3 regions of the Blautia sp. JLR.GB0024 genome follow, and region 2 is predicted to be linked to each of the others. Evidence: riboswitches for the same ligand, from Rfam matches in the RefSeq annotation. Region 2 holds a riboswitch; each other region holds the start of a gene.
What was found. Region 2 has a riboswitch for cobalamin ahead of V8Q34_RS05480 (DUF4430 domain-containing protein). Riboswitches for the same ligand answer to the same signal wherever they lie in the genome.

Region 1 (5,991 bases), 130 kb from region 2:
AGAAAATGAATACTGGTACGGCGGATATGTATACGGCTCCTGTGCGCAGCCCTACGATGCCTCCAGTGAAGCAGAGATCGATCTGCGGAGAAATGACAGTACAAATCAGGCAGTACCCTTCTTTGTATCCACAAAGGGCCGCTACATCTGGTGTGAGGAGGGCTTTCTGCTGCATTTTGGCGGCGGAAACATTACAATTGACCGGAATGTGGAACTGAGAGAAGGTTATGTAAACCTAAAAGGCGCGTATCTGGCCGCCTGCAGAGAACATTTTCCTTTCCGGGAAAACACCCTGAGTGATGAATTTTTCAAAAATCCGGTCTACAATTCATGGATAGAGCTTACATTCTGGCAGAATGAAGAGGATATTCTTCGTTACGCGGATCAGATTCTGGAAAACGGCATGCCTGCAGGTGTGCTCATGATTGATGACGGCTGGTCTGACTACTATGGGAAATGGGTTTTCAGCCGGGAAAAATTTCCCCATGCGGAGGAAATGCTGAAGACACTTCACAGCAAAGGCTTTTTTGTCATGCTCTGGATCTGTCCCTACATTACTCCGGACACCCTGCAGTACCGTCAGGCAAAGGCTATGGATATTCTCATTAAAAATCCTGACGGAATGCCTCTCATCACAGAGTGGTGGAATGGCTGGTCCGCTGCCCTGGATCTGTCGAATCCGACGGCTGTAAACTGGCTGGATGAGCAGCTTCAGGCCCTGAGAGCCATTGGCGTGGATGGTTTTAAGTTCGATGGGGCGGACGTGCTCTATTATCCTGACGACATGGTCACTGCCGGCGGTGTCACGTCCAATGAGATGGCACGCCTCTGGTGCGCTTACGCGGAGAAATTCCCGTTCAACGAGCTGCGTATGGCCTTTAAGGCAGGGGGAATGTCCCTGATGCAGAGACTCTGTGACAAGCCCCACAACTGGGGCGAGGAGGGCATCCGGGCGCTGCTGCCCGACACCCTCATGCAGGAGATCACAGGACATCCCTTTGGCAGTCCGGATATGATCGGCGGCGGTGAATACGTGAATTTCCAGGAAAACAGCGGCAATCTGGACCAGGAACTGTTCAACCGGCACAGTGAGATTGCCTGTCTCCTGCCCGTTATGCAGTTCTCCGCAGCGCCCTGGAGAGTGCTTGGCAGGGAAAGCTATGACAGGATATTAAAGAGTGTGAAACTGAGGGAACGCTATGCTGCCAGGATTCTGGAGCTTGCCCACCATGCTGCGCGGACAGGGGAACCCATCGCGCGGTATATGGCATATGAGTTTCCTGAGGGCGGATACGAGAGGGTCAATGACCAGTTCATGCTGGGAGAAGATATTCTGGTGGCACCTATCTGTGAAAAAGGCAGAACATCCAGAAATGTGGCTGTGCCAAAGGGAAAATGGTGTTTTCGCGGCACCGTGATCCAGAGTGAAGGAACCCTCATGGAGCTTACTCCGGAGGACGGAGAGCCGATTGTGCTCGAAAAATGCGAATAAAAACCTTTGAAGAAAGGAAACAAAATGTCTAAAATAGAATGGAAGCCCGGAAACATGCTTTACCCGCTGCCAGCCGTGATGGTGACGGTGGCGGATGAAGAAGGGCATGACAATATCATTACCGTGGCATGGGCCGGGACGGTCTGCACCAATCCGCCCATGGTATCCATTTCCGTAAGGCCGGAGCGCTATTCCTATAAAATGCTCTGCAGTACCAGAGAGTTTGTCATAAATCTGACCACGGAAAAGCTGGCATATGCCACAGATTACTGCGGGGTAAAATCCGGCAGGGATGTGGACAAGTTTAAAATGGCCCATCTCACCAGAGAGGAGGCTTCCCATGTGGGTGCCCCGATGATAAAAGAGTCACCGGTCTCCATAGAGTGCCGTGTGAAGGAGATCACGGAGTACGGAAGCCACAGCATGTTCCTTGCGGATGTGCTGGCCGTACATGTGGACAAAGAATACATGAATGAGAAGGGGAAATTTGACCTGGCTCTTGCCAATCCCATTGTCTATTCCCACGGAGAGTATTACAGCCTCGGGAAAAAGCTGGGAACCTTCGGATACAGTGTTAAGAAGCGCAGAAAGAAGAAAAGCAGAAAATGAAAAGAAACATAGTATTGATCGGAATGCCCGGTGTGGGTAAAAGTACGGTTGGAGTCATTCTGGCAAAGGTACTGGGATACCAGTTCATAGATGCAGACCTGGTGATCCAGGAGAGGGAGAACCGGCTGTTAAGTGAGATCATTGCCCAGGACGGGCTGGAAGGATTCCTCAGAGCAGAGGAAGATGCCAATGTACAGGTTGCCAAAGATGCCAAAAAGGCTGTTATCGCCACAGGGGGGAGCGTGGTGTACTGCAGCCGGGCCATGGAACATCTATCAGAGACAGGACAGATCGTCTATCTGAAACTGGATTACGATACCCTGGACAAACGCCTCAGTAATTTGAAGGGACGCGGTGTTGTCCTGAAGGAGGGTCAGGACCTGAGAGGACTCTACGATGAGCGCATACCGCTGTACGAAAAGTATGCGGATATCACAGTTGATGAGAAAAATCTGGATGTGGAGGAAACTTTACAGAAAATTGTAGAAAGACTGAAACAGTGACAGAGAATAAAAAATGTCGGTTTATGAATAAAAAATGAAAATATTAATTTTTGTTTACAAATTGCTTTATCTGTTATAATATAATATTTAAGTCGTAGACTATCTTAGCAGGAAGACAAATCATGAACCTGCCGGAAAGTCTGTCTTTTATCCGATCAGATGAAAAAGAAAAGTAAATTTGTAGACGAGATTATGTTTTCTGGTACCGAGTATACCGGCGGGGAGCATAAATAAAATATAGAGGTGTGAATATGGAACAATATGTTATCAAAGGCGGTAACCCGTTAGTCGGCGAAGTGGAGATCGGCGGCGCGAAGAATGCGGCACTGGCCATCCTTGCGGCGGCAATCATGACGGATGAAATGGTTTACATCGAGAACTTACCGGACGTACGTGACATCAATGTTTTATTAGAGGCAATCAGGGAAATCGGCGCATCTGTTGAGAGAATCAGTCCCACAGAGGTGAAGATCACAGGTTCCACCATAGCCAACATCAGCGTGGAATACGAATATATCAAGAAAATCAGAGCGTCCTACTATCTTCTGGGCGCATTGCTTGGAAAATACAAGACAGCGGAAGTTCCTCTTCCCGGAGGCTGCAACATCGGAAGCAGGCCCATTGACCAGCATCTGAAAGGTTTCCGGGCTCTTGGTGCGTCCGTTGATATTCTGCACGGCGCAGTTGTCGCCAAAGCGGAGAGGCTGACAGGAAAGCATATCTTCCTGGACATGGTGTCTGTAGGTGCGACCATCAATATCATGATGGCAGCCGCCATGGCAGAGGGCAATACCACCATCGAGAATGCGGCCAGAGAGCCTCATGTGGTGGATGTAGCCAACTTCCTGAACAGTATGGGAGCCAACATCAAAGGCGCCGGTACGGATGTTATCCGTATCAAAGGCGTGGAGAAGCTTCACGGAACCAGTTATTCCATCATTCCGGATCAGATCGAGGCGGGTACTTTCATGTGCGCGGCGGCAGCTACCATGGGGGATGTCATGGTGAAGAACGTGATTCCGAAGCATCTTGAGGCGACCACAGCCAAATTAGAGGAGATCGGATGTGAGGTGGAGGAATTTGACGACGCGGTACGCGTAGTAGCCTCCAAACGCCTGAAACGCACCCATGTAAAAACCATGCCCTATCCGGGCTATCCCACAGACATGCAGCCCCAGTTTACTGTGGCACTGACACTGGCGGAGGGGACAAGCATTGTGACGGAGTCCATTTTCGAGAACCGTTTCAAATACGCGGACGAGCTCTCCCGTATGGGAGCCAGCATCAAGGTGGAGGGCAATACAGCCATTATTGACGGCGTACACAAACTGACCGGTGCCAGGGTAAGTGCGCCCGATTTGCGCGCGGGAGCGGCTCTTGTCATTGCAGGGCTTGCGGCAGAGGGAATCACCATTGTGGACGATATTGTTTATATCCAGAGAGGATATGAGCGTTTTGAAGAGAAATTAAGATGCCTGGGAGCAGAGATTGAGAAGGTTTCCAGTGAAAAGGATATACAGAAATTTCAGCTTCGTGTAGGATGAATCCATAGGCTGGCTTTTTTAGCCAGCCTTTTTCATGCGGGAAAATATAATTGACAGATATCGGATGCTGTGCTAAGGTAATCATGTGTATAAATTCCATATCAGCTTACCGAGTGCACCGGGATTCAGTTTTGCCCTCTTAAAAAATTCCGGTGAAAAGGGAATCAGGTGAAAAACCTGGACGATCCGGTCACTGTGAGCAGGGAGCGAAGCGCAATGAGCCATTGTATAAGAAATTATATGAGAAGGAGCGCTGAACGGAGATCTGCGAGTCAGGAAACCTGCTTGGATAAGTAAAAGGTTGAAACTTCCGAAGAAAGTTTCCTATCCATTATGATATTTGATATGGAATGCCTGCCTGGAACGTGAACGAAACAGGAACCTGTGTGAGGAATTTATGCATCCATAAAAGCAGGGGGTCACCGGGGACGATCGTGTATCTATACATTTCCTCCGCACCCCAAATGTATAGATTATTGGGTAATCTCAATAATCATGGATTGGTCTGACACGAATCGGCCTATGGGCCTCCTGCAGGAAAAAATAGTGTATACGGCTGCTGTGGGATTACTGCCTGACAGCAGCTTTTTTGCTTCAATGGGAAATGAACGCAGACAGCACTGCCCCGGTGCGGAAATACGGCTTAGGAAAATGACCACAGGCCAGGTTATATCGTTTGGCTGTTTTGGAGCAAAACCGGAATGAAGGGATCAGAAGGGAGAATCGGTAATATGCGGGAACAAGACTTGATTGCAGCAGCTGAGGAAGCGGGGTTTGCAAAAGCCGCCGTGATGAACACGGAAGATTTGGAATTTGAACATGAGTTCCGCAGGTTCTGCGAACAGAACGACTGTGGAAATTATGGCAATAACTATGGATGTCCACCCTACTGCGGAACCCCGGAGGAGATGCAGAACAGAGTCATGCGGTACCGCCAGGCGGTAGTTTTCCAGTCCAGAACCCCGGTTAACAACATCTTTGATGATGCGGAGACAAAACAGATCAAGAAGATACACACCCGGATGACACTGCGCACAGTAGAAGAACTCAAGAGAAAAGGACTGGATGAGGACGGTATGTTCATCATGTGCGGACCCTGCAACCTGTGCGACGTATGTAATATGCCGGAAGGAAAACCATGCGTGCAGGAGCAGAATCGCTTTTCCTGTCTGTCTGCGTACTGTATAGATGCGGCGAAAATGGCGAAACACTGCAATATGGATATGCAGTGGAATGGGGATGTGGTTTCGTTTTTTAGTATGTATCTCTTTGATAAAAAATAAAGAATAACGGATTACAGAGAAGATTAGATACGGAGCAGTCCGGGCTCATAATTACATGAATTTTAGATGGTACTTCGTAAATGGAGTACCATTTTTTGTAAGGTTTGTATCATATCTGCTGATCGAGACAGACCAATCTCAAAAGTTGGTAAATATTCACAAAATTTAATGACAAATTTCGCATATTATAGACAATTGCCAAAAGCGATTGTATAGATTATAATACAATTATCAAACGTGCACGGACACGGCGTAGGAGAAACCATGAAAGTTACAATCCGAGAAGTCGCAGAAGCAGCGAATGTATCAAGAGGGACAGTGGACCGGGCCTTAAATCACAGACCGGGTGTAAATCCGCAGGTAGCGGAAAGAATCATAAAAATAGCAGATGAGCTGGGGTATAAGCCCGATATGGCAGCCAGAACACTGGCAAATAAAAAGTATACCAAGACAATAGGAGTAATCCTTTGTTCGGAAGGCAATCCCTTTTTTAATGATGTTATCAATGGTGTCAACAACGCACTGGAGGAAATGGGGCACTTTGGAATACAGAATATTGT
Region 2 (5,991 bases):
TCTCCGTTATGGAGCATACCCCGCGGTATCTTTATGCTTATGCATGTGCTATGTCTGTAAATTCTGATATCTCACGGTTAATCGTGCACAGGTCATCCACATTCATCTCATGGACATCTTTATGCCCTGTGATACGGGCAAATGTTTTCAGTTCTTCCCTGCTGCAGTTTAAAAAGTTCGCCGTTCTTTTGGCTGCCGCGTCCACCTTCAGGCGCTTTCTGAGTTCCGGGTCCTGGGTAGCCGCGCCTACCGGACACTGGCCCGAGCCGCAGATACGGTACTGCTGACAGGCTGCCGCTATCAGAGCCGCAGATGCAACAGCAACGGCATCCGCACCCATGGCAATAGCTTTTGCGAAATCCGAGGACACCCGCAGACCGCCTGTAATGACAAGGTCAATCTCCGCACCTATGCTGTCCAGATATTTTCTGGCTCTGTGAAGCGCATAAATAGTCGGCACGCTGGTGGAATCCCGCACCAGTTTTGGGCTTGCTCCCGTGGCACCGCCCCTGCCGTCAATGGTAATAAAATCAGGCGCTGCAAACACACAGTATTCCAGATCCTTTTCGATCCTGCCTGCCGCGATCTTGATCCCTATGGGACGCCCGCCGGAGGCCATTCTGAGCTGGTCCACCAGTTCCTTTAAATCCTCTTTTGTATTGACATCGGGGAATTTGGACGGACTGATCACATCCTGTCCGAGGGGTTTGTTTCTGATGGCTGCAATCTCAGGTGTCACCTTTTCTCCAGGCAAATGGCCGCCCATTCCCGGCTTTGTACCCTGCCCGATTTTAATTTCGATGGCATCCGCTGTGGAAAGATTTTCAGGTGTAACACTGTAACGGTTGGGGACGTATTCAAATATGTACTTGTACGCAGCCGCTTTTTCCTCCGGAAGGATTCCTCCCTCCCCGCTGCACATGGCGGTTTTTGCCATAGCACTGCCCTTTGCAAGAGCTGTCTTCATCTCCTTTGACATAGCGCCGAATGACATATGTGATATGTAGACCGGCATGTGCAGGACCATTGGTTTCTCAGCATGTTTCCCTATCACCGTAGTGGTGCTGACCGGGTCGTGCTCCATAAGAGGCGGCGGATTGAGCTGGGCACCCAGTATCAGGATGTCATCCCAATTGGGCATTTTCATCTGTGTGCCCATGGCCTCTATGATCGGCTTTCCTGTGACCGCCATCTGATGGATCTCTGCCATATAGCGGCAGGAGGGATCACGGCGCACATACTCCGGCGGATAATCAAGCGCATTTTCCGTTCCCGGCTCTTCCGGCGCCGGTGCCTTCTTCTCTTCCTCCTCTATACGCACAAATACGGAAGCCGGCTGTTTACATACAGGACACTGTTTTAGGTCCTCAAACTTTTTACTTTCTGTCTCTTCAAAAATATACCCGCATACACTACATTTGTATTTTGCCACACTTACATCCTCCTTTGTACCTGCGGCTCTGCAGGAAGGACCTGCAGTCCGCACTGCCTGCTGAATAGTTACCTTTATCTTACCACAGCATTTCAAAGAATTCTACTCATTCTCTCCTGCCGCCGTTTTTTGTGCGTCCTTTCGGCTGCCTCCCGGTACAAATTCAGAATTTTCCTCATCTTTCATGCCGTTATAGATGATCTCACCGTCAATTATGGTATAAAGGGTCTTCGTGAAAACCTCCATGGGATTTCCCGTAAATATGGCAATATCTGCGTCTTTTCCGGCCTCTAGACTTCCCACACGCTGCTCTACGCGGCATATTTTGGCGGGATTGATGGTAATGGCCTTCAGCCCTTCCTCCATGGGAAGCCCCTCCTTCACCGCCAGCCCGGCACACAGGGGCAGATATTGGATCAGCGCCACAGGGTGGTCTGTGGTCACTGCAATGAGCACCCCTGCCTCTGCCAGGATCTTATTGGTCTTGAAATTCATATTCTGCACTTCCAGTTTGGAGCGCGAGGTTAAATCCGTGCCCACGATCACCGGGAACCCGGATGCCTTTACCTCATCCACGATTAGATGTGCCTCTGTGCCGTGGTCTATGGTTATATCTATATTAAATTCCTTTGCAATGCGGATGGCGGTCAGTATGTCGTCCGCCCTGTGCGCATGGACCTTCATAGGGATCACACGCTGGAGCACAGGCATCCACGGTTCCTTCTCAAAGTCCTCCCTGTCAAGCCGGCCCCGTTCCTTGTCCTTCTGGTATTGCACTGCCTCCAAAAGTGTCCTGCGCAGAAGAGCTGCCTCCCCCATTCTGGTAGCCGGGCAATTTCCCTGCTCCCCGTAAGTAGTTTTTGGATTTTCCCCCAGTGCTGCTTTCATGGCTGCCGGGTTCAGTATCGCCATATTGTCCACACATCTGCCCTGGGTCTTCATAAACACAAACTGGCCGCCCACTACATTGGAGCTTCCCGGCCCGGTCATCACAGAGGTGATTCCTGCCTTGATCGCGTCATGAAATGCCGGGTCCATGGCATTAACAGCATCAATCGCCCGCAGTGCCGGCGTCACCGGGTTTGTCAGTTCATTGCAGTCATCCCCGATGGCACCCCATTTTTCCTCAGAGATTCCGATATGGGCATGTGCCTCGATCAGCCCCGGCAGCACCCAGGCACCATCCACATCCAGAACCTCTTCCCCCTTCTGCCTTTTATCCAGTGAGGACATGGTTCCCACCTCTGTGATCACCTTGCCCTCTGTTCTTATATATCCGCAGTCTACCGGTTTTCCGGTCATGGTAAATATTTTCCCATTAATTATCAGCATAAAATTCCCTCCTTTGCAGATACCTGACTTCTTTAGTATCCGCAGAGGAGGGCTTTCATATTCTTCTGCTGTTTCATTACTTTTATCTTATTTGCGGGCTTGAAGGCACATGCACCTGCTGTACATTTTCAAGCTTTTTCAAAATATAATACATCGGCTTATATAAGACCAGACAGACCACCACATTGCCGATGCAGTGCAGCACATCGAAATGCAGCCCTGAGATCCAATAGGCCAGACCACCGCCCACACCGCCTGATACAAAATACGGCAGCGCACACAGAAATCCAAAGGCCAGCCCATAGGCGCCGGCGATTATACTCCAGACCAACGGCGATTCACTCTTAACTACAAGTACGATCAATGCGAGAATGCTCCACACATACAGATAGTTGAACCACCAGATCCCGAACCCGTAGAAGACGCCTTCCAGCAGGGCAAACGCGTAGATAATAAAGAAAACCTTCTTTTTGTACACCTGTGTATACAGAATCACCAGCAATGTCACCACTTCAATATTGGGAAGAAAAGCCATACACACCTGTCCCAGAAACAAAATGGCTGTCAGCATTGCCATAATAACAAGAGACCTTGTTTTCATTGGTATTTCGCATCCTTTCAATCAATACCCCTCAGTCAGGGTCAGTTCAAAAGTATCCCCGTCCTCTATAGGCGTCTGGTCCGCTGATGTATTCACCTGTTCTCCGCCCTTTGTCAGGCACCACCACTGCTGTTTGGAATCGTCTGCTTTCTCACCGTCCACAGATGTCATGAAAAGCCCGTACTGGCCTTCCTCACCTTCCACCAGATTCTCAGCCTGGATCACCGCTCCAAGATATGCCTCGTCAGTCGCATAACTGAACTCCTTCTCACTGCCGTCTCCGTGTACTACTTTTACTGTGACGGTTTTGTCACCCTCCGCTCCTTTCGGCATGAAATTTTTGTAAACCAGGAGCAGGACTGCGCATACGACGACCAGCGCTATGGCTCCTATGATTACTTTTTTGCTGTTGTTCTTTTTCATGTTGTTCTCCTTTGCCTTTTGTAGAATCTGCTGCCGCACCCAGCACCCGCTGCCGGTATGAATAAAGTGCACTAAAAAAACAGACTCGCTTCTATATACGGGCCTGTCACGGAATCATTATGATGAATCTGTAATCAATCCGGAATGCACGGCTTTGTACGGAAGCTCCATTCCATCCGGCGGCAGGTATCCTGGCTTTGGAATACTATATTCCTTCACAGCGACCACATCGCTCAGGATTTTCACCTGATTCCCCTGTCGGCAGATTGTCATGTTCAACGGCCAAATATTCTCTGCACCGTTTATATTAGTTTTATCTTATCATACTGAGTGCTAATCGTCAAACTACTTTACTCAAACTTTGCACATAGATTGTAAAAGTTCAGCCTTCCGCTGTCCCGTGAAGTGCTGCCTTGCAATTACAAGGCAATCCCGAGACAGCCACGCGCCAGGCTGCGGTCTTTGCAGTCTGTGTATATGATTTCTATTTCTGTCCGTATTCCAAAATTTTCACTACCCGCAGCAAATCCCCATCCTCCCCTACATTCCCCGGAAAGATCACATAGGGAAGTCCCGGAAATCTGCTCTCCTCTCCGGTCACCCACACCGGTATCCCGGGAAGAATCTGTCCCGGTACAAAAGCTTTCCTTACATTCAGCGCTTTGGTTCCGATATTGCTGGATGTGATCCCCCCTTTTGCCACCAAATATTTCGGTCTCACGCTGAGAGATGCCACGATTTCGGTCACAGCATCCGCTATCCGTACAGACAGTCTGAGGTTCTCTTCTCTGTCTCCGGAGAGCGCATGGATCACTCTGCGGCTGGTATAGACCACCACACTTTTCCCTGAGGCCAGTATTCTGCTGCATTCTTCACTGATCCTTTGGCACTCACTTATAAGCATTACTTCATGGGCGGCTGTCTCAGCATGAAACTCCAGAAAGGACAGTTCCTTACACTTTTTCAGCTCATTCAACTGCCTGGTGGTCTTATCTACATGAGAACCTATCACTATCAGACCTCCGTACCCCTTTTTTTCAACATGCAGTTCCCGGGACGTCAGCATAGGTTTCTCCGTAATGCCTCCCAGTATCTGCACTGCGGAGGCGGCTGTCCGCAGCAAAAACCGTTTTTCTCTTTTCCATGCCGCCCAAAAAGCCACGGCAAACACCTTCAGATCACCGTAACAGGCTGCATTCACAACAACCCTGCCAAAATCCTGTACCCCCATAAGCTTTTCGGTTATTTCATCCACCTTCCCCTCTCTCAATTCATTCAGAGAGATGGAAAGTACAGACTCTTTTCTCACCCTGCCGCAGCTTTTTTCCTCCACCCATTCTTTCAGGTCAGAGCTGCGATAACCAAACGTAGCATCCCTGGCAAATTCGGTATCTCCTGCCGGAATCAATTTTCCTTCCCTGTTTTTCACATAGTGAATATCACGAATCGTAAATCGTCCGCCTTCTTCAAAAAAAGGACAGAGTATCTCCCCGTCCACCCTTAGTCCCTTCTGTTCTAATCCCTCTCTGAGCGCATCCGTCTCCGCGGGATAATGACCTCTCAGGGTTGAATCACCCCTGCTCACCAACAGAAAATCCCTGCCGGTCTCCTCAGACACCTCCATTACATTCGCTGCAATTTCCCTCTGTATCGTGACCGACCTTTCCTGCCCCATACTACGGGAATTTGTCAGAATATAAAATACCCTTTCATCCCCGGCAAATCCCTGTCGGATACTCTCTTTATCCCAATGTGTGTACACGTAAACCCCGTGTACGGTCTGAATCCCCGTGGGATCATCATCCAGGACCACAATCTTGACGCCGGCCTCCTCCACTGCTTCTCTGTATCCCTGCTCTTCTTCCCCAAGGAAATCACTGTCCGGAAATATATCTTTATCTTTTATATCAATCATGCATCTTCTCCCTTCTGCATTATCCCATATCCGCTGCCTGATTATGTTAAAAGAGGCGGGACTCTATTCGCTCCACGCCTCTTTCTCTTCTCTCATTCTAATAGGTATCCAGACACGCCTCAGCCGCTGTCCCGTAAATGAATCCCTGGGGAATCATTGCCGGCTGTTCCGGTTTTGTGGTCATGTGATACATTTTCTCCTCTTTACAGCTTATGCCGATCCCATCAATGATCTCAATGGCATGAAGCCCCAGCTCCGCACTGCAGCGGTGCGCCCTGTTATTCCGGA
Region 3 (5,991 bases), on a different contig from region 2:
CGCGCGCTTCCGTCGGTGTAACCCCGTGGAGTGTTCGAAACGCACGTGAAAATGAAACCGGCGAATCGTAACCATACTTTAAAGCGAGATCAATCACTTTGATATTGCCACCTTGCTGCAGTTCCATTGCTGCCATCGTCAGCCTCCTTCTGCGAATGTATTCCGTTAGCGAAATATCGGTAATAAATGAAAACATCCGAGAGAAGTTATAAATTGAACAACAGGCAATTCGTGCCAGCACTTCTTGATCGATCTCACCTGTCAGGTTATTCTCCACATACGCGAGTGCCAAATCCATACGGGTTAATAAATCCAAAAATCTCCCTCCCTTCAAACAAAGTATACTCAATATATAAATTGCTGTCGCAACATTTTAAGCCGAGTATTGTATAATTCTATATTTATATCATACCATAGAAAAAATATCTGGAACATATATATTATTAATATTTAACGAACTACGCTTACCTGAGCCATGTTCTGCTGGTGCGGTATCCGGGAGACGGACACAGGCACAAAGGAAACGGGGCTAAAGCGTATCAGAATCCACGATCTACACTATAGTTGTGCCACACTGCTCTATGCAAATGGTGTGGATATGAAATTCATACAGTAATGGCTTTGATATAGTACGCAACTATAGGTAACTTCTCTGTAGTCACTGTTGCGGCAGTTATACAACACAAAAAAGACTCAAACAATTACTTGTTTAAGCCTTTCCTGATTACTGCCGCAGACCGGAATCGAACCGGTACGGGTATCACTACCCACGGGATTTTAAGTCCCGGGCGTCTGCCAGTTCCGCCACTGCGGCAAAAGATATCGGATAGGCGAACCTATCCGATAAAATGGACGGTGGTGGATTCGAACCACCGAAGCAATTTGCAGCAGATTTACAGTCTGTCCCCTTTGGCCACTCGGGAAACCGTCCATGTTTTATTTAGATATGTCAGTTCTCTCTGACAAGATATTATTATAACAGATTTTTTCCAGATTGCAAGGGCTTTTTCGGTATTTATTTGAAATGAAGCGGATAGATAATGGATGGGAAATTTTTATCTATAACAAATTGTGATGTATAAAGAGTTGCAATCCATAAATATTCAAGTATAATAAAGACTTAGAGATTGATCATACAGGATATAAGTTGCTATTGCAGCATGAAAAGAGAAACCGGTGCAAGTCCGGTACGGTCCCGCCACTGTGACAGGGAGCGCTCAGATGTTATGCCACTGGACAGAAGTCCGGGAAGGTATCCGGGTGCGCTGAACTGAAGTCAGGAGAACTGCTTATATCTTTAAGATGTTTCGCACGGCTGATGGGAACTCTTGAAATAAGGGCAGGATTCTGCATTTTTAGGTAAATTTTGAGAGTTAGGGACAGTCTGTGTATCGGGCTGTCCTTTTTTGATGCGCAGAAGGAACGCGACTGCATCCGGCAGCGATGCGGACCGCAGATATCTCAGAGCTGTTAATAACAATGGAGGTGAAAAGGTTGAACAAGAAAAACACAGGCAGAAGGCTGGTCCAGATTGTGATCGTACTGATGGGAATCAGTTTTTTTACATTTGGACTCACCTATCTGTCGCCGGGGGATCCGGCGGAGATCATGTTAACAGAGTGCGGCAATGTGCCCACGCCAGAACTTCTGGAAAAGACAAGGGCTGAACTGGGACTCGACAAACCGTTTCTGGTGCAGTACGGAACCTGGCTGAAGGGAGTGATGACCGGAGATATGGGAACTTCTTATTCTATGAAGGTTCCCGTGGTGGACAAACTGGTATCCTGTTTCTGGCCCACACTGGAACTGGCGCTGGCTTCTCTGGTCATCATGGTGCTGATATCCGTTCCGCTGGGAATCTTATCAGCAGTCTACCGGAATAAATGGGTGGACTATCTGGTGCGGGCGCTGACCTTCCTTGGAGTATCGGTTCCGAATTTCTGGATCGGACTGATCCTTCTGAGTATATTCGGTGTGACGCTGCGGTGGGTAACCGTTTCCGGGGGAAGCACGGATTTCAAATCCCTGATCCTTCCCGCCGTGACTTTGGCTATTGCCATGTCCGCAAAATACACAAGACAGGTGAGGATAGCTGTTCTGGAGGAACTGAACCAGGATTATGTGACGGGTGCCCGCATGCGGGGAATCAGGGAGCGAACAATTCTGTGGAAGCATGTGCTGCCAAATGCCATGCTGCCGCTGGTGACCCTGCTGGGTCTTTCCCTGGGAAGTCTTCTGGGAGGAACCGCAGTGGTGGAGATCATTTACAACTGGCCGGGCATGGGCAGTATGGCGGTAAAAGCCATTTCCTGCAGGGATTATCCCCTGGTACAGGGCTATGTGCTGTGGATCGCACTGCTCTACATGGGAATCAATCTGCTGGTTGACCTTTCCTATACCCGTCTGGATCCCAGATTAAAGGAGGAGCGGTGATTTGAAGGTATTAAGATTTTTGAAGAACAACAAACAGTTTACCGTCTTTCTTCTTCTGGCCCTGGCAATTGCGGCAATAGCTGTCTTTGCACCCTGGATCGCTCCGCGGGACCCCTATGATGCTGTGATGAGTGATTCTCTAAAGGAGCCGGGGAGCACTTATGTCTGGGGAACTGACAAGCTGGGGAGGGACGTGCTCTCCAGAGTTATATACGGAACCAGGTCATCCCTGACCATGACGCTGTGTCTGGTGGCGGTCATCTTTGTGGTGGGGACTGCTCTTGGAATTCTGGCGGGATATTTTGGCGGAGCTGTGGACGCTGTGATCATGCGGATTGCGGATATGATGATCTCCTTTCCCGGTCTGGTGCTGGCAATCGCCATAGCAGGTCTTCTGGGGCCAAATATGGTAAATGCCGTTATTGCCATCTCGGCTGTGAGCTGGACAAAATATGCCAGACTTGCCCGCAGTATGGTCCTGAAGATCAAACAGAACCTGTATATTGATGCGGCTGTTGTAACAGGAACGAAAAGGGGCAGCATAATTATGAAATATGTGATCCCCAACATGATCACAACCATGGTGGTGACAGCAGCCACAGATATTGGGACCATGATGCTGGAGTTGGCATCCCTGTCCTTTTTGGGATTCGGGGCGCAGGCGCCCACCCCGGAATGGGGGCTGATGCTCAATGAGGGCAGAACCTACATATCCAAAGCCCCCTGGCTGATGATCTATCCCGGCATTGCCATTGTAGTCGTTGTGGTCGTCTTCAATATGCTGGGCGACAGTATCCGGGATATCCTGGACCCAAAACAAGAGTAAAACAGAAGGAGAAAAGAGATATGGATCAATTTTACAGAAAAATCATGTGTGCCCTGCTGGCGGGAAGTCTTGCAGCGGGATTGCTGGCAGGCTGCGGAAACAGCGCCGGGGAAAAGGCGGATACAGAGGATACGGCAGCTTCCGGGGAGAACTCCGCCTTAGATAAAACAGGCGGAGACGGCGGTGAGATCACCATAGGCGTTACAAGCTTTGCGGATACTCTGGAGCCTACAGAGCAGTATTTCAGCTGGGTGGTGTCCAGATACGGAGTCGGGGAGACGCTGGTGCGTTTTGATGAAAACGGCGAGATCGTGCCCTGCCTGGCAGAGAGTTGGGAGATCAGCGAGGACCAGCTCACCTGGACGTTTAAGATTCGTGAGGGAGTCAAGTTCTCTAATGGGGATGACATGACACCAGAGCTTGTGAAAGCATCCTTGGAACGTACCTTTGAGCTCAGCGACAGGGCAGTCTCCTTCTTTGAGCCTGCATCCATGGAGGTGGACGGACAGAACCTGCTTATCAAGACAAAAGAGCCGGTGGCCATCCTGCCGGGAAGTCTGGCAGACCCGCTGTTCCTCATTGTGGATACCCAGGCGGATACGGACGCCTTTGCCATGGAAGGTCCCATCTGTACCGGACCTTACGCAGTGGAATCTTTCAGCCCCACAGATTCCTGCGTTGTAGTCCGCAACGAATATTACTGGGATGGGGAAGTGCCTCTTGACAAGGTGACGCTTAAGTGCATAGATGACCAGACAACGCGTTCCATGGCCCTGCAGACAGATGAAGTGCAGATCGCGTACAATCTGAAGACGGAGAATCTGGCAGATTTTGAGGACAGCGGGGAATATAATATACAGCAGTTAGAGTCCCTGCGGTCCACCTATGCCTTTATGAACCAGAATGGCGTGCTTGGTGATAAAGCACTGCGCCAGGCGGTCATCAGAGGGCTGGATAAGGAAACTTACTGTGATACCCTGCTGGAAGGCGGAGCCACAGCGGGAAAAGCTCCGGTTCCCCCCACACTTGATTTTGGCTTCGATGAGCTGAAGGATGAAAACGCATATGACCCGGACGGCGCGAAAGCGCTTCTGGAGGAAGCAGGTTACAAGGATACAGACGAGGATGGATTTGTGGAGACACCTTCCGGAGAAAAACTGGAGCTGAATTTTGTCATATATACAAGCCGCGAGGAGCTCAATGTCTACGCGCAGGCAGCACAGGCGAGCCTGAAGGATATCGGAATCAATGTAAAATTGAATACAGTCAGCTATGAGACTCTGCTTGACATGAGAGATTCCGGAGAATTTGACATGCTCATCTGGAATGTCCTGGTGGCAAACACCGGTGACCCGGAAAAATATCTCCGTGAGAACTGGTACAGCACCTCATCCTCCAACCAGATGGGATACAGCAATCCGCAGGTGGATGAGCTTCTGGACCAGCTTGTCACAGAATTTAATGAGGATACAAGAAAGAATCTGATCATGCAGATACAGCAGCTCATCATGGATGACGCGGCAACGGTGTTCTTCGGCTATGAAACCACCTATCTGTTTTCATCAAAAAGTGTGACAGGGGTGAAGATGTATCCCATGGATTATTATTGGCTGACCAAGGACATTTCCCTGGCTGAATAGAGGAGAGGATATGCTTGAGATCAAGGATTTGACAGTCCGTTACGGAAAGCAGGAGCCCACAGTGGAGAGTTTTCAGCTTTCCATGAAAAAAGGCGAGATTGTCAGCATAGTAGGTGAGAGCGGCAGCGGCAAGACAACGGTGATCCGGGCAGTGCTGGGAGCGCTCCCCGGTTCGGGATATATAAGCGCCGGTGAGATATATTTCCAAGGGGAGGCACTCACACAGAAATCCGGGGAGGAGTGGCGAAATCTGAGAGGAACCAGAATGTCCATGATCTTCCAGGACTGCGGCGGAACCCTCAACCCCATTCGGAAGATCGGAAAACAGTATGTGGAGTATATCTGTACCCACAGCAGAGTTACCAGACCGCAGGCCTGGAACAAGGCTGCAGAAATGCTGAAGAAGATGCGTCTGGCCGACGCGGAAAACATTATGAAGAGCTATCCCCACCAGTTGAGCGGCGGTATGCGCCAGAGAGTGGGAATCGCCATGGCCATGACATTTCAGCCTCAGCTTCTGTTGGCTGACGAGCCCACCAGCGCTTTGGATGTGACCACACAGGCGCAGATCGTGCGGCAGATGATGGAGCTGAGAGACAGATACGAGACAGGGATTATTATCGTGACACATAACCTTGGCGTAGCTGCCTATATGGCGGATAAGCTGGTTGTCATGCAGAACGGCAAAGTGGTGGATCAGGGTACCCGGGATGAGGTGATGAATCATCCGGTCAGTGATTATACCAAAAGTCTTTTGCAGGCTGTTCCGGAAATGGAGGGTGAACGTTTTGTTTCATGAATCGGATGTTGTGTTAAAGGCAAACCATATTGTAAAACAGTTTTCCGCGCCGGGAAAAAAGGTACTGACTGCCTGCAGTGACATCAGTCTGAATGTGTACAAAGGAAAGACCCTGGGGATTGTGGGGGAGAGCGGCTGCGGAAAATCCACCCTTGTGCGGATGCTGATCCAGATGGACGCCCCTACCAGCGGTGAGATCCTATGCCACGGCAGGGACATTGTACATCTGCCGGAAAAGGAAAAACGGCTGAACCGCCAGAACATGCAGATGGTGTTTCAGGACCCGCTGGCTT

Region 1: linked by a shared signal. The riboswitch ahead of V8Q34_RS04975 (DUF2284 domain-containing protein) and the one ahead of V8Q34_RS05480 (DUF4430 domain-containing protein) in region 2 are both predicted to bind cobalamin.
Region 3: linked by a shared signal. The riboswitch ahead of nikB (nickel ABC transporter permease) and the one ahead of V8Q34_RS05480 (DUF4430 domain-containing protein) in region 2 are both predicted to bind cobalamin.

The regions. Positions count from the first base shown of each region.
Region 1 is NZ_JBANBF010000002.1:168,785-174,775, forward strand. It holds gene V8Q34_RS04955 (glycoside hydrolase family 31 protein) at 1-1,492, shown strand, start outside; gene V8Q34_RS04960 (flavin reductase family protein) at 1,517-2,101, shown strand; gene V8Q34_RS04965 (shikimate kinase) at 2,098-2,604, shown strand; gene V8Q34_RS04970 (UDP-N-acetylglucosamine 1-carboxyvinyltransferase) at 2,856-4,148, shown strand; cobalamin riboswitch at 4,248-4,451, shown strand; gene V8Q34_RS04975 (DUF2284 domain-containing protein) at 4,850-5,431, shown strand; gene V8Q34_RS04980 (LacI family DNA-binding transcriptional regulator) at 5,696-5,991, shown strand, end outside.
Region 2 is NZ_JBANBF010000002.1:300,519-306,509, reverse strand. It holds gene V8Q34_RS05495 (glutamate synthase-related protein) at 38-1,432, opposite strand; gene V8Q34_RS05490 (amidohydrolase) at 1,535-2,764, opposite strand; gene V8Q34_RS05485 (hypothetical protein) at 2,847-3,365, opposite strand; gene V8Q34_RS05480 (DUF4430 domain-containing protein) at 3,387-3,788, opposite strand; cobalamin riboswitch at 3,953-4,106, opposite strand; gene V8Q34_RS05475 (four-carbon acid sugar kinase family protein) at 4,273-5,703, opposite strand; gene V8Q34_RS05470 (Gfo/Idh/MocA family protein) at 5,801-5,991, opposite strand, start outside.
Region 3 is NZ_JBANBF010000004.1:443,730-449,720, forward strand. It holds gene V8Q34_RS12930 (AraC family transcriptional regulator) at 1-316, opposite strand, end outside; tRNA gene V8Q34_RS12935 (tRNA-Leu) at 729-814, opposite strand; tRNA gene V8Q34_RS12940 (tRNA-Tyr) at 850-931, opposite strand; cobalamin riboswitch at 1,128-1,307, shown strand; gene nikB (nickel ABC transporter permease) at 1,495-2,433, shown strand; gene nikC (nickel transporter permease) at 2,435-3,259, shown strand; gene V8Q34_RS12955 (ABC transporter substrate-binding protein) at 3,280-4,899, shown strand; gene V8Q34_RS12960 (ABC transporter ATP-binding protein) at 4,910-5,698, shown strand; gene V8Q34_RS12965 (oligopeptide/dipeptide ABC transporter ATP-binding protein) at 5,688-5,991, shown strand, end outside.